2 regions of the Kitasatospora sp. NPDC058048 genome follow, and region 2 is predicted to be linked to the other one. Evidence: riboswitches for the same ligand, from Rfam matches in the RefSeq annotation. Region 2 holds a riboswitch; the other holds the start of a gene.

The links. Region 2 has a riboswitch for guanidine ahead of ACFVVA_RS33380 (MBL fold metallo-hydrolase). Riboswitches for the same ligand answer to the same signal wherever they lie in the genome.
Region 1: it holds a riboswitch for guanidine, as region 2 does, so the genes downstream of both, ACFVVA_RS35770 (DMT family transporter) here and ACFVVA_RS33380 (MBL fold metallo-hydrolase) in region 2, are expected to answer to the same signal.

Annotation. Positions count from the first base shown of each region.
Region 1 is NZ_JBHVRT010000048.1:46,694-53,374, reverse strand. Features, by position in the region: gene ACFVVA_RS35795 (beta-N-acetylhexosaminidase) at 1-562, shown strand, start outside; gene ACFVVA_RS35790 (FAD binding domain-containing protein) at 920-1,786, shown strand; gene ACFVVA_RS35785 (2Fe-2S iron-sulfur cluster-binding protein) at 1,783-3,108, shown strand; gene ACFVVA_RS35780 (xanthine dehydrogenase family protein molybdopterin-binding subunit) at 3,105-5,432, shown strand; tRNA gene ACFVVA_RS35775 (tRNA-Cys) at 5,539-5,610, opposite strand; guanidine-III (ykkC-III) riboswitch at 5,696-5,761, shown strand; gene ACFVVA_RS35770 (DMT family transporter) at 5,806-6,120, shown strand; gene ACFVVA_RS35765 (MFS transporter) at 6,245-6,681, shown strand, end outside.
Region 2 is NZ_JBHVRT010000042.1:34,469-41,149, forward strand. Features, by position in the region: gene ACFVVA_RS33370 (DHA2 family efflux MFS transporter permease subunit) at 1-1,316, shown strand, start outside; gene ACFVVA_RS33375 (Uma2 family endonuclease) at 1,387-1,935, shown strand; gene ACFVVA_RS33380 (MBL fold metallo-hydrolase) at 1,966-2,823, opposite strand; guanidine-III (ykkC-III) riboswitch at 2,835-2,902, opposite strand; gene ACFVVA_RS33385 (DUF397 domain-containing protein) at 2,928-3,125, opposite strand; gene ACFVVA_RS33390 (Scr1 family TA system antitoxin-like transcriptional regulator) at 3,122-3,937, opposite strand; gene fes (enterochelin esterase) at 4,005-5,129, opposite strand; gene fhuB (Fe(3+)-hydroxamate ABC transporter permease FhuB) at 5,149-6,681, opposite strand, start outside.

The DNA.
Region 1 (6,681 bases), on a different contig from region 2:
CCGCGGCCGCCGGCTGATCGGCTGGGACGAGATCCTGGAGGGCGGGCTCGCGCCGGGCGCCGCCGTCTCCTCCTGGCGCGGCTTCGGCGGCGGGGTCGCCGCCGCGAAGGCCGGGCACGACGTGGTGATGTGTCCCGAGCAGCACGTCTACTTCGACCACCGGCAGGCGGACGGACCGGACGAGCCGATCCCGGTCGGATTCGTGCGCACGCTGGAGGACGTTTACCGGTTCGAGCCGGTCCCCGAGCAGCTGGACGAGGCCGCCGCCCGGCACGTGATCGGTACCCAGGCCAACCTGTGGACCGAGTTCATGGACAGTGCCCGGGACATCGACTACCGGGCCTTCCCCCGGCTGGTCGCCTTCGCCGAGGTCGCCTGGTCGGAGCTGCCCGCCGAGCCGGCCGAGCGGGACTTCGCCGGCTTCGAGCAGCGGCTGGCGACGCACCTGAGGGCGCTGGACGCGCTCGGCGTCGAGTACCGCCCGGCCGACGGTCCGCACCCGTGGCAGCGCCGCCCCGGGGTGCTCGGCCGGCCGATCGAGGGCCCGCCGCCGGTGCGGTAGGGGGTGTCCCGCGGGTCCTGCCGGACCCGGCGAAGACCCGCGGGAAACGCCCCGGTCCTACCCGTGGGGAACTTCTGAGCGGTCGTCCGACGTCAAGAACTGATGAACATCTGCCCTGGCCCGGAGCGGGTCGGGGCAGATACCGCCCGGTATCAGTCCCAATCGGGCAGTCCCGTTCACCGGTCCCGAAATGATCATCGAGCATTGTGTGCCAGAGTTGCCCAACCCGGCCCGATCGCCCGTACCCTACGGGCCAGGCCGGGCTGCTGACGCAGGACAGTACGGCCGAAGGCCGGCGGGCGGCAGGCGATCGATGAGCAAGTGGAGCACGGTGGGACCCAGGTGAACCGGACGATCATGCTGCCGGCCTCCCTCGACGAGGCCGTCGACGCGCTGGCCGCCGCCCCGGCCGCGGTACCGGTGGCCGGAGCCACCGACCTGATGGAGGCCGTCAACGCCGGCCGACTGCGCCCCGCCGCCCTGGTCGGCCTCGGCCGCATCACCGAACTGCGCGGCTGGCGCTACGAGGACGGCGGCACCGCCGTGCTCGGCGCCGGACTCACCCACGCCCGGATGGACCGCCCCGACTTCGCGGCGCTCATCCCCGCGCTCGCCGACGCCGCCCGCACCGCCGGCCCGCCGCAGGTCCGCAACGTCGGCACCCTCGGCGGGAACATCGTCACCGCCGCCCCGGCCGGCGACACCCTCCCGGTGCTCACCGCGCTGGAGGCCAGCGTCACCCTGGCCCGGGCCGGCGGCACCCGCGAGGTGCCGGTCAGTCACCTGCTCACCGGGCTCGACCCGGTGCGCCCCGGCGAACTGCTCACCTGGGTGCGCGTCCCGCTGCTGCACGCCCCGCAGGTCTTCCTCAAGGCCACCGGCCGCAGCGGACCGGCCCGCGCCACCGCCTCCGTCGCCCTGGTCCTCGACCCGGCCCGGCGCTCGGTGCGCTGCGCCGTCGGGGCCGTCGCGCCGGTGCCGCTGCGCCCGCTGGAGGCCGAGGCCTGGGTGGCCGGCTGCATCGACTGGGACGGCAGCCGGGAGATCGACCCGGCCGCGACCGCCGCCTTCGGCGAGTACGTGGCCGCCGCCTGCGTCCCCGACAACTACGGCGCCGAGGGCGCCTGGGAGGCCGTGACCGAGGGGCCGACCGCGGCCGCGGTTCGGTTGCGGCGTACCGTATCGGTGCTGGCCCGACGGGCACTGGGAAGGGCGCTGAAGTGACCACAGACCCCATCGAGACCCTGGACGCCGACCCGCTCGGCCTCTCCCCGCAGGTCAGCCGCGAGCTGCGCCCGTGCGCCTCGTACACGCTGCGGGTCAACGGTTTCGAACGGCCCGTCACCGACGCGTGGATCGGCGAGAGCCTGCTCTACGTGCTGCGCGAGCGGCTCGGCCTGGCCGGCGCCAAGGACGGCTGCGAACAGGGCGAGTGCGGGGCCTGCTCGGTGCAGGTGGACGGCCAGCTGGTGGCCGGCTGCCTGGTGCCCGCCGCCCTGGCCGCCGACAGCGAGATCAGCACCGTCGAGGGCCTGTCCGCCGCCGGCGGCGCGAGCGCCGTCCAGCAGGCGCTGGCCGCCTCCGGCGCCGTCCAGTGCGGCTACTGCACCCCCGGCATGGCGATGGCGGTGCACGACCTGCTCCAGCGCAACCACCGGCCCACCGAGGTGGAGGCCCGTCAGGCGCTGTGCGGCAACCTCTGCCGCTGCACCGGCTACCGGGGCGTGCTGGCCGCCGTCCAGACCGTCGCGGACGCCCGCGCGGCGGAGGCCGAGGAGGCGGAGGAGGCCGCCGCGCTCGCCGAGGCCGCCGCGCAGGCCGCCGGGCCCGCTCCCGCGGGGCCGGCCGAGCCGGTCGCCGAACCGCCCGCCGACGTGCCGGTGGACGCGCCGGTCGAACCCGGGCAGGCCGTCGAGCCGCCGGTCTACGCCGACGCCGACGCCTGGATCGAGCACGTCCCGCAGCAGCCCGTCGAGGCCCACCCGGTCGCCCACCCCGCGGAGCAGTACCACCCGGAGCAGCACGCCGCCGAGCAGCACCACCCGGCGCAGCCCGCCGTGGAACAGCACGCCATGGAACAGCACGCCGTCGGGCAGGCCCCGGCCGGGCTGCCGTACGGCGACCCCCAGGGCGGCTACGACACCGGCGTGTACGACACCACCGTGCTGGCCCCGATCCGGGACGACATCCCCGCCCGGATCCCCGCCCAGGCCGCCGACGACCAGGTGTACTACCCGCCGCAGGGCTACCCCGAGCAGCCGTACCAGGCCACCCCCGCGCACGGCACCTACGTGCCCTACCCGGACGGCCACCAGCAGCAGAACGGCTACGACACCGGGTACGACGCCCCGGTCTACGAGCCCACCCCCGCGCACGGGACCCCGCTGCCCGGCTCCGTCTACGACGGCACGCCGCCGCACGGCACCCCGTACGCCGCCCCGCACCCGCACGGTGCCCCGGCCGAGGGCGGCGCCCCGGCCGGTGTCCCGTACGGTGCCACCCCCGCCCACGGCATCCGGCTCCCCGAGGACGACCACGCATCATGACGTCGCCTACCGACATCGGCGCAGCACTCCAGCAGGACGGCGGCGAGGGCGGCGCACCGGAGCCGATCGGCCTGGGCAGCTCCCCGCTGCGCAGCGACGCGCTGCCCAAGGCGCTCGGCATCTACCCGTACGCGGCCGACCTGTGGGCCGAGGGGCTGCTGTGGGGCGCGGTGCTGCGCTCGCCGCACCCGCACGCCCGGATCCGGGGCATCGACACCTCGGCCGCGCTGGCGCTGCCCGGCGTGCACGCCGTGGTCACCGCCGCCGACCTGCCGCCCGGACCGGACGGCACCCCCGACGGCGCCCCGGCCGGGCCGATCGTCGCCGACCGGCCGGTGCTGGCCGCCGGCGTGGTGCGCCACCACGGCGAGCCGATCGCCGCGGTGGCCGCCGACCACCCCGACACCGCCCGGCTGGCCGTCGGCCTGATCGCGGTCGACTACGAGCCGCTGGAGGCCGTCACCGACCCGGAGCAGGCCTTCACCGCGCCGCCGCTGCACCCGGACGGCAACCTGTTCCGCCACCTGCCGCTGCGCACCGGGGACCCGGACGCGGTCGGCGAGATCGTCGTCGAGGGCCTCTACCAGGTCGGCCGGCAGGACCCGGCCCCGCTCGGCGCCGAGGCCGGGCTGGCCGTACCGCGCCCGGACGGCGGCGTCGAACTGCACCTGTCCTCCACCGACCCGCACGGCGACCGCGACCGCACCGCCGCCTGCCTGGGCCTGGAGCCGGACCGGGTCCGGCTGGTGGCCACCGGCGTGCCCGGCGCCACCACCGACCGCGAGGACCTCTCCTTCCAGGTCACCCTGGCCCTGCTGGCGCTGCGCACCGGCCGCCCGGTGAAGATGACGCTCACCCGCGAGGAGTCCTTTCACACCCACACCTCGCGCCACCCCGCGCTCCTGCGCTACCGCCACCACGCCGACGCCGAGGGCACGCTGGTGAAGGTCGAGGCACAGATCCTGCTGGACGGCGGCGCCTACGCGGACGTCTCCGCCGAGGCGCTGGCCGCCGCGACGGCCTTCTCGGCCGGTCCGTACGTCTGCCCGAACGTCTTCGTGGACGCCTGGGCGGTGCGCACCAACAACCCGCCGGCCGGCCGGATGCGCGGCGAGGGCGCCCTGCAGGCCTGCTTCGCGTACGAGTCGCAGCTGGACCAGCTGGCCGCCCGGATCGGCGTGGACCCGGTGGAGATCCGCCGCCGCAACGCGATGTCCACCGGCGACCCGCTGCCCACCGGTCAGGCCGTCACCTGCCCGGCGCCGGTGCGCGCCCTGCTGGACGCGGTCGCCGCCGAGCCGCTGCCGGCCCTGCCGGTGGACGACCCGGACGCCGAGTGGCTGCTGCCCGGCGGGCCCGGCGGCGCGGGCGACCCGGCGGCGGTGCGGCGCGGGATCGGCTACGCCGTCGGCATGGTGCACATGCTGGGCGCCGAGGGCGAGGACGAGGTCTCCACGGCGACCGTGCGGGTCAGCGGGGACCACGCCACGGTGATCTGCGCGGCGGTCGACGCCGGGCAGGGCTTCGCCACGCTGGCCCGGCAGATCGTGCAGACCGTGCTGGGCGTCAGCGAGGTCTACATCGCCCCGGCCGACAGCGACCAGTCGATCGCCGGGCCGTCCGCCCGCGGCCGGCACACCTGGGTCTCCGGAGGCGCCGTCGAGCGGGCCGCGCTGATGGTCCGCCACCAGCTGCTGCAGCCGATCGCGGCGAACTTCGGGATGTCGGCGGAGCTGCTCCAGATCGCCGACGGCAAGATCACCTCGTACGACGGGGTGCTCGGCATGCCCGTCGCCGAGGCGCTGGAGGGCAAGGAGCTCTGGGCCACCGCGCAGTGCCGCCCGCACCCCACCGAGCCGCTGGACGAGGCCGGGCAGGGCGACGCCTTCGTCTCCATCTCGTTCTGCGCGATGCGTGCGGTGGTGGACGTGGACATCGAGCTGGGCGCCGTGCGGGTGGTCGAGATGACGGTCGCCCAGGACGTCGGCCGGGCGCTGAACCCGCGCCAGATCGAGGACCGGATCGAGGCGGGGGTGGCCCAGGGCGTGGGCCTGGCACTGCTGGAGGACCTGCGGACGGAGGGCGGGGTGCTGCTGAACCCCTCGCTCACCGGCTACCGGCTGCCCACCGCGCTGGACACCCCGGAGGTGCGGATCGCCGCGCTGCTGGAGGAGCGCGACGTGGTGGCCCCGTTCGGCGCGAAGGCGGTCGGAGCCGTGCCCGCGGTGGTCGCCCCGGCGGCCGTCGCCGCGGCCGTGCGCGCCGCCACCGGCCTGCCGGTCGGCCGGCTGCCGATCCGGGCGGAGGACGCCGTCACCGCCTGACCGGGGACTCCCGGGAAAGACCGGGGGCTCCCGGGAAAGGCGTAACGCAGGGAAAGGAAATTGCCGGCCGACTTTCGGAGTCGACCGGCAATTTCCTTTTCCGGTGAGGCCATGGCGGGAATCGAACCCGCGTGCACCGCTTTGCAGACGGTTCCCTAAGCCACTCGGGCACACGGCCAGTGAATTCATAGTGGCCGATCCGGGGGAGAGGGGTCAATGCCCTTTTGTAAATTCTGTATGGCAAGGTGTGCTACCGTCGGGGACAGGTGGCGGTATTTCCGCCACCCCGGACGAGCGCGTCGTACCCGGTGACGACAAGACGGCGCAGTTCAGCGGCAATCCGGCCGCTGTGGACTGCGGAGGTAGCACCGTCATGGCCTGGCTCGTTCTGATCGTCTCGGGTGTCCTGGAGACCATTTGGGCGGTCGCCCTGGAATCGTCCAAGGGCTTCACCCGCCTCGTTCCCAGCCTCGTCTTCGGCATCGCACTGCTGTTCAGCATGGGCGGCCTGGCGTACGCGATGCGCACCATTCCGATCGGAACCGGCTACGCCGTCTGGGTGGGCATCGGAGCGGTCGGCACCGCGGTCTACGGCATGGCCGTCCTGGGGGATCCGGTGACCATGGCCCGGATCGCCTGCCTGCTGCTGATCGTCTCCGGCGTGGTGGGCCTCAAGGTGCTGCACTGACCTCCGCCGCGGTCCGGGCCGGGGGCCCGTCCTGGGTCCCGGGCCCGTCCTAGGGCCTGCGACCGAGGAGATCACCGACCGGGGTCAGGGGTCATCGGGGCAGACGGCTCTTACGATGTTACGTATGACCACTGCCTCCCCCACCTCGGTCGACCCCGTACCGATACCCCTTGACGACGACCCCGGTGGTGGGGTCCTCGGCGGCCGCTACCGTGCGCTGACGCTGGGGATCGTCTCGGTGGTCCTGGTGATCGCCTTCGAGGCGACGGCCGTCAACACCGCGATGCCGACCGCCGCTCGCCAGCTGAACGGGCTCGGGCTGTACGCGTTCGCCTTCTCCGGCTACTTCACCACCACCCTGTTCGCCCTGGTCGTCTCCGGCCAGTGGTGCGACCGGAGCGGCCCGCTGCGGCCGCTGTTCAGCGGCATCGCCGTGTTCGGCGTGGGGCTGGTGGTGTCCGGGACGGCACCCGGGATGTGGGTGTTCGTGGCCGGGCGGGCCGTCCAGGGCCTCGGTGGCGGGCTGGTGATCGTCGCCCTGTACGTGGTGGTCGGCCGGGC
Region 2 (6,681 bases):
CGATGTGCATGAACGGCCTGGACTCGACGATCGTCAACCCGGCGCTGTTCAGCATCGCCGAGGACTTCGGCCGGCCCGTCTCGGCGGCCAACGCCGTGGAGACCGCCTTCCTGGTCGGCCTCGCCCTCGGCCTGCCGGTGGCCGGCTGGCTCGGCGACCGGTACGGCGTCAAGCGGGTCTTCCTCGGCGCGCTCGCCGCCTTCACGCTCGCCTCCGCGCTCTGCGCGGCGGCACCCGGTCTGGGTACGCTGTCGGCGGCCCGGGCCGTCCAGGGCGTGGCCGGCGGCCTGCTCACCCCGGTCGGGATGACGCTGCTGTTCCGGGCCTTCGCCCCGCACGAGCGGGCGGGCCTGGGCCGCATCCTGATCGTCCCGACCGCGCTGATGCCCGCTCTCGGGCCGCCGCTCGGCGGCCTCCTCACCGAGCACCTGTCCTGGCACTGGCTGTTCCTGGTCAACGTGCCGATCGGGGTCGCCGCCGTGCTCATCGGGCTGGTCGGCCTGCGCGGCGAAGAGGAGCCTCCGGCCGGCCGCTTCGACACCACCGGCTTCCTGCTCGCCACGCCCGGCCTCGGCCTGCTGACCTACGCCCTCGGCTTCGGCCCGGCGCACGGCTGGACCTCCCCGGGCGTGGCCCTCGGCGGACTGCTCGGCCTGGCCCTGCTGGGGGCGGCCGTACGACACCAACTCCGCGCCCCCGAACCGCTGGTGGACCTGCGGCTGCTCGCCGACCGGACCTTCGGCGCGGCGAGCTGGCTCGCCCTGCTGACCTCGGCCGGGCTGATGGGCGCGCTGTTCGTGCTGCCGCTGCTCTACCAAGCGGCGCGCGGCGCCACCGCCCTGGACGCCGGGCTGAGCGTCTTCCCCGAGGCGATCGGCCTGATGGCCGCCTCGCAGGTGGTCGACCGCCTGCTGCCCCGGCTCGGCCCGCGCCGGCTCGCCCTGCCAGGCCTGCTGCTGGCGGCGGTCGTCCTCGCCTCCCTCGGGTTCGCCGAGAACCCGTGGGCCGTACGGGTGTTGATGTTCTGCGTCGGCCTGATCCTGGGCACCGCCGTCCTCACCGTCCAGATCGCCGGCTTCGCCGATGTCCCGCCGCCCGCCATGGGCCGTGCGATGGGCCTGTTCACCATCCTGCGCACCCTCGGCGGGGCGCTGGGCATCGCGGCCACCGCCGCGCTGATCGGTGCGCTCGGCGGCGGCACGGGTGTCGGGCCGTACCGCCTCGCTCTCCTGCTGACAGCCGCCCTGGTCGCCGCCGGCGCGCTGCTGGCCGCCCGCCTCCCCGCCGACGCCCCGGGCCCGCCCCCGGAGGAATGACGCCGGTGCGGTCCGTGGTCCTCCGGTGCTCCTACTGCCCTACGGTGGTCGGAGCACCGGAGGAGAGCCCATGAACCCTCAGCACTACCGTCTGCTCGAAGAGGCCCGTCGCAGCCTGCCGGACGGCTACAAGGTCGAGCTGTCCGGTGACATCATCGTCATGCAGACGTCACCGTCATCGATTCACCAGCTCAACCTGGCGATCGTCCAGCGCCAGTTCGAGGCGCACTGTCCTTCCGGCTACTTCCCGACGGGGAACAGCGACCTCTTCTCGCCGGAGGTCGGTTCCGTCCGCAACCCGGACCTCACCTACCTGCCCGAGGACATCATCGAGCTGGGCCGCGAGATCCCCGCCGACCTGGCGCTGATCGCGGTCGAGATCGTCTCGCCGTCCAACCCGGACAACGACTGGAGCGGGAAGGTCCGCGACTACCCGCGGATGGGCTTCCCGCTCTACCTGATCGTGGACCCCCGGCAGAAGACGGTGACCTTGTTCTCCGAACCCAACCGCGACCGCTACCACACCCGGACGGAACGGGAGTTCGGCGAGAAGCTCCGCATCCCCGCGCCCTTCGAATTCGAGCTGGACCTGACCCGGCTGGTCCCCTACCGGGACTGATCGGCCGCGGGGCCCGGGGAGTTCACCCGTTCACTCGTGAGGCCAGAGGATGAGGTCGTCCATCCGGTACCGGCGCGGCCGGTCGCCGAGTTCGGCGACGGCCGCCCGGATGCGGTCCAGGTGGGCGGGGGTGAGCTGGAGCGGAGGCTCGTCGGGCTGGTGGGTAGTGCGGATCGGGTAGTCGACGCCCGGGTCGCGGGTCATCTCGATGTGGCAGCCGAGCACGTACGTCACCGGGTGGCTCCCGGCGAACGCCACCAGCCGCTCGACGGTCCGTCGGAAGGCCGGCCAGTCGTTGATGTACAGCCGCCCCGGATAGACGGTGTCTCCGGTGAGCAGGAAGCCCGTCCACGGGTCGTAGTACGTGACGGCCGCCTTGTGGTGCCCCGGCGTGGCCAGGCACTTCAGCACCCGCCCGCCGCCCAGGTCGACCAGGGCCACGGCCTCCTCGTCCCGGTCGAAGCCGAAGTACGGCCAGGCGGTGGGCAGATCGGCACCGACCAGGGTGGTCGCGGGCCGGTCGGCGAACTGGCCGTCGCCCGCGACGTGGTCGCCGTGCGGGTGGGTGTGCAGCACCAGCAGCCCGTAGCCGTCCCGGGGATTGCGGGCGAGCCACGCCTCCACCAGCGCGTCGACCGTCGCGCGCAACGGGAAGTACGCGGCCTCGGCCGTCGCCCCGGTGTCGATCAGCACCGCCCGCTCCGCCCCGAAGAGCAGGAACAGGAACGGGGCCTCGTAGTTGATCGCCTTGTTCTGCCGCAGGATGACGGTGTGCTCGTCGTACTCGTGGACCTGGATGTCCGGGTCCGTGTTGTGCTTGGCGGACGGGGAACCGTGGATCCACCGCACGTCCAGCGGACGGGCGATCGGTGCACCGGCAGCGGCCATGACGCCTCCACAGTGCGTCGTCTTGGCAGGCCGGGTACGGCGCACGTCTCGTCCGGGGCCGGCGCCGCTGCACCGCCCCGGGGACGCTAGCACGAGCGATGGATTCAGCGGTCCAGAGGAGTGACGTCTCGGGCGAGCTGGACGAAGTCGGCCCAGGCCTCGGTGGTGAAGGCGAGCTGGGGCCCGCTCTTGTCCTTGGAGTCGCGGACATGAACGGTGCCCGGAGTGGAAGCGACCTCGACGCAAGCGCCGCCTTCGGTCCCGCTGTGGCTGGACTTGAACCAGGCCAGTTCGGTGTTCATAGCTCCTCCGCCAACTTGGCGATGAATTCTGTCGAGGCCTCGGGATTGAGGGCTCGTTGAAGGATCATTGCATGGCGTTGGCTCAGCAGGCCGACCTTCTCCGGCTCTGAGTGGAGCAGGCCCATCGCCTGTCCTTCCTCGTACGCCAGCCGCTGGTGCTCCGGGCTGTCGAGCAGGATGAAGGGGCCGTTCAACCCCGGGTGCGAACCCGAGCCCGGTACGACCTGAATGATGATGTGGCGCGCTTTGCCGACGGCCAGCAGGTGAAGGAGCTGGCGCTTGTGGGCTTCTCCGCTGCTGAGGACGTTCCGCAGCGGCGTTTCACCGATCAGGAAGTTGAACGACTTCGTTTGGGTCGCGAGTACGGTCTGGCGTGCGAGTCGCGCCGCAACGCGCTCATCGATGGTGTTGTCATCGAGCGGAGGCCAGTGCGCGTTGAGGAGCGTTCGAGCTGTTTCCTCGGTCTGGAGGAGTCCTGGAATCAGCAGTGTTTCGAACCAGTGGATGACGACGGCCTCGGCTTCGTAACGCATGTACTCCTCAGCGAAGTACGGATACTTCTCGGGTAGCAGGAACTGCGCCCCCGCCACCAGGATCCCCTTCGCGTCGCACATGTCGTCCGCTACCTGCAGCAGGTGCATCGAGGGCTTGCGCCGCCCGGCCTCCATCGACCGCAGGCTTTCGATGCCGTACCCGGCCTCGGTGGCCAGGTCCTCGCGGCTGACGCCCGCGCGTGTCCGCCACAGCTTGATCTGATTGCCGCAGTACTTCCACGACATCGGCGGCGGCGCGGCGGACGAGGGCGCGTTCATGGGGTACCTCCAGGCCGATCGGTGCGAAGTTCGACGCTAGACGCCCGATGGCCTGGAGGTATGCGAATCAGCCCGAAACCATTCCCTCGGGTGACCCGAGCAGGTGCGCGAGCCCGTCGGCCAGGCCGCCGCGCCAGCAGGCGTAGTCGTGGCCGCCGTTGAACTCGCGGTAGGCGAGGTCGTAGCCGCGGGCCGTGAGGACGTCGCGGAGGTGGCGGTTCTGGGCGAGGAGCATCCACTCCTGGAGCCCGACCTCGATCCAGAAGCGGGCCTGCCGTCGTTCCTCGGCGGCTAGGCGCCGGGTCAGCCATTCGCTGCCCGCGTCGAACTCGGTCTCGTCGGGCCACCAGAAGGAGCCGGATTGGGAGAGTGCGTTGCCGAAGCGTTCCGGGCGGCGGTAGGCGGCGTAGGCGGCGGTGAGGCCGCCCGCGCTCTGGCCGGCGATCACGGTGGCGGCCGGGTCGCCGCTCGCGCCGAACTCCTGTGCGGCCCAGGGCAGCAGGCGGTCGGCTAGGAGGTCGATGAAGGCCGGGTTGCAGCTCAGGTCGTCCGGGCGCTTCGGCCCCATGGTGTGCACCAGCAGGGTGACGGTGGGCGGGATGGCGCCGTCGGCCGTCAGGTTGTCGAGGGTGTCGCCGACGGACAGCACCTCGCCCCACATCTCGCCGTCCAGCAGCACCGCGACCGGGTACGGGCCGCCGTCCGCCCGGTGTCCGGCGGGGAGGTGGACGTCGACCCGCCGCCCGGCCACCGTGTGGGCGAGCGTCCGTCCGCGCGGCACGCCGTCGCGCCGCGCGACGTACGGCTGTGTGGGCGCGGCGGGCAGGCTGAGCACCGAGGCGGGGTGGCGGCCGTCGCGGGCGGGCAGCCGGGGTTCGGTGTCGTACGGGTCGGGGCGGGCCTGGTCGAGGACGCGCAGCCAGTCGGGCCGGGTGGTGCCGGGGGCCTCGCCGCGGAACGGGTACAGCTGGTAGGAGGCGCGGTGGTCCTCGCGCAGCCGGTAGGTGATCGCCCACGTCCCATCCGGCTGACGCTCCATCAGATGCGGTGTCAGGTCCCCGGCGTGGCGGTCCTTGTCGGTGACGGTGTGCAGCAGTGCGAGCACGCCGTCGCAGTCGCCGTTGTGATGGGTGAAGGTGACCAGGCGGTAGGCGGGGTCGTCGGAGCAGAGGGCGACGAGCGGGGTTTCCACAGCAGTGACTCCAAGAGGCTTAGGCGGGGCTGCCCTTGCGACCGAGCAGCACCCAGAGCAGGAAGGGACCGCCGAGGACGGTGGTGACGATGCCGACGGGGATCTCCACCCCGGCGAACAGCACTCGGCCCAGGGTGTCGGCGAGCACGACGAGCAGGGCGCCGGTCAGGGCGGAGCCGAGCACGGGCACCCGTGCGGGCCCGGCCAGCCGTCCGGCGATCACCGGGGCGGCCAGGGCCACGAAGCCGACCGGCCCGCAGACGCCGACTGCCAGCCCGGCCAGGGCGACGGCCAGCAGCAGGCAGGCGAGCCGGACCCGGCCCGGGTCGACGCCGAGTGCGGAGGCGACGCTGTCGTCGAAGCGCAGCACCGCCAGCCGCCGGGCCACCGCCAGCGCGATCGGCACCAGTGCCGCGAGTCCGATCAGGACGGGCGTGGCGACGGCGAGGTCGCGTCCGTTGAGGCTGCCGTTGGTCCAGATGTACAGCGATCCGGCCGAGTTGAGCGAGCGCCGGGCCATCGCGACCTGGATGACGGCGGAGGCGAGCGCCGACATGGCGAGCCCGACCACCAGGATCCGGTAGCCGCGCGCGCCGAGTCCGCCGGAGGCCAGGGTGACGACCAGGACGGCGATCAGCGCGCCGAGCGGTCCGGCCCACCAGGCGCCGAAGGTGCCCGCGGTGCTGGCGGAGATGAGCACGGCGGCGGTCGCGCCGTCGTTGACGCCGAGGAGTTCGGGGGTGGCCAGGCGGTTGCGGGCGAGGGTCTGGGTGAGGCAGCCGGCCAGGCCGAGGGCGGCGCCGGCGGCGAGTCCGGCGACGATCCGGCCGAGCCGGAACTTCTGCACCAGCAGGACGTCCAGCCGGTCGCCGTAGCCGAACACGGCCTGGAAGGTGCGGGCGAGGTCGAGTTCGCTCTGTCCGGCGTGCGCCGAGACCACGACGGCGGCCAGTAGGGCGCCGGCCAGGCCGAGCGAGGCCAGCAACGCCCGGCGCGGCAGCAGCAGCGACCATGTGCCGTGCCGCAGGGTCAAGTCCGGCTTGGGCGGCGCAGGTTCGCCGCGTCCCGCGGCCGGCGCGGATTCGGCGGGGTCGGCCATGGCCAGGGCGGCGGAGTGTCGGGAGCGGACGATCGCGATCAGGGCCGGGGCGCCGATCAGTGCGACGATCACCGAGACCGGCGCCTCGAAGGGTCGGGCCACCACCCGGGCGAGCACGTCCGCGCCGGTCAGCACGGTGGCGCCGAACAGTGCGGCGAGCAGGGTGAGTCGGCCGATCCGGGGGCCGGCGACGGTGCGGGCGAGGAAGCCGGAGAGCAGTCCGAGGAAGGCGATCGGCCCGGCCAGCGCGACCGCCGAGGCGGTCAGCAGGGTGACGGCGACGGCGACGGCGGCCCGGGTGGCGCCGGGGCGGTGGCCGAGGCCGCGGGCGAGGTCGTCGCCGAGGGCGAGCGCGGTCAGCGGACGGGTGGTGAGGGCGGCGAGCAGGAACCCGGCGCCGAGCACCGGGGCGAGCTGGCGCAGGGTCGTCCAGCCTTCCACCCCGGCGAGCGA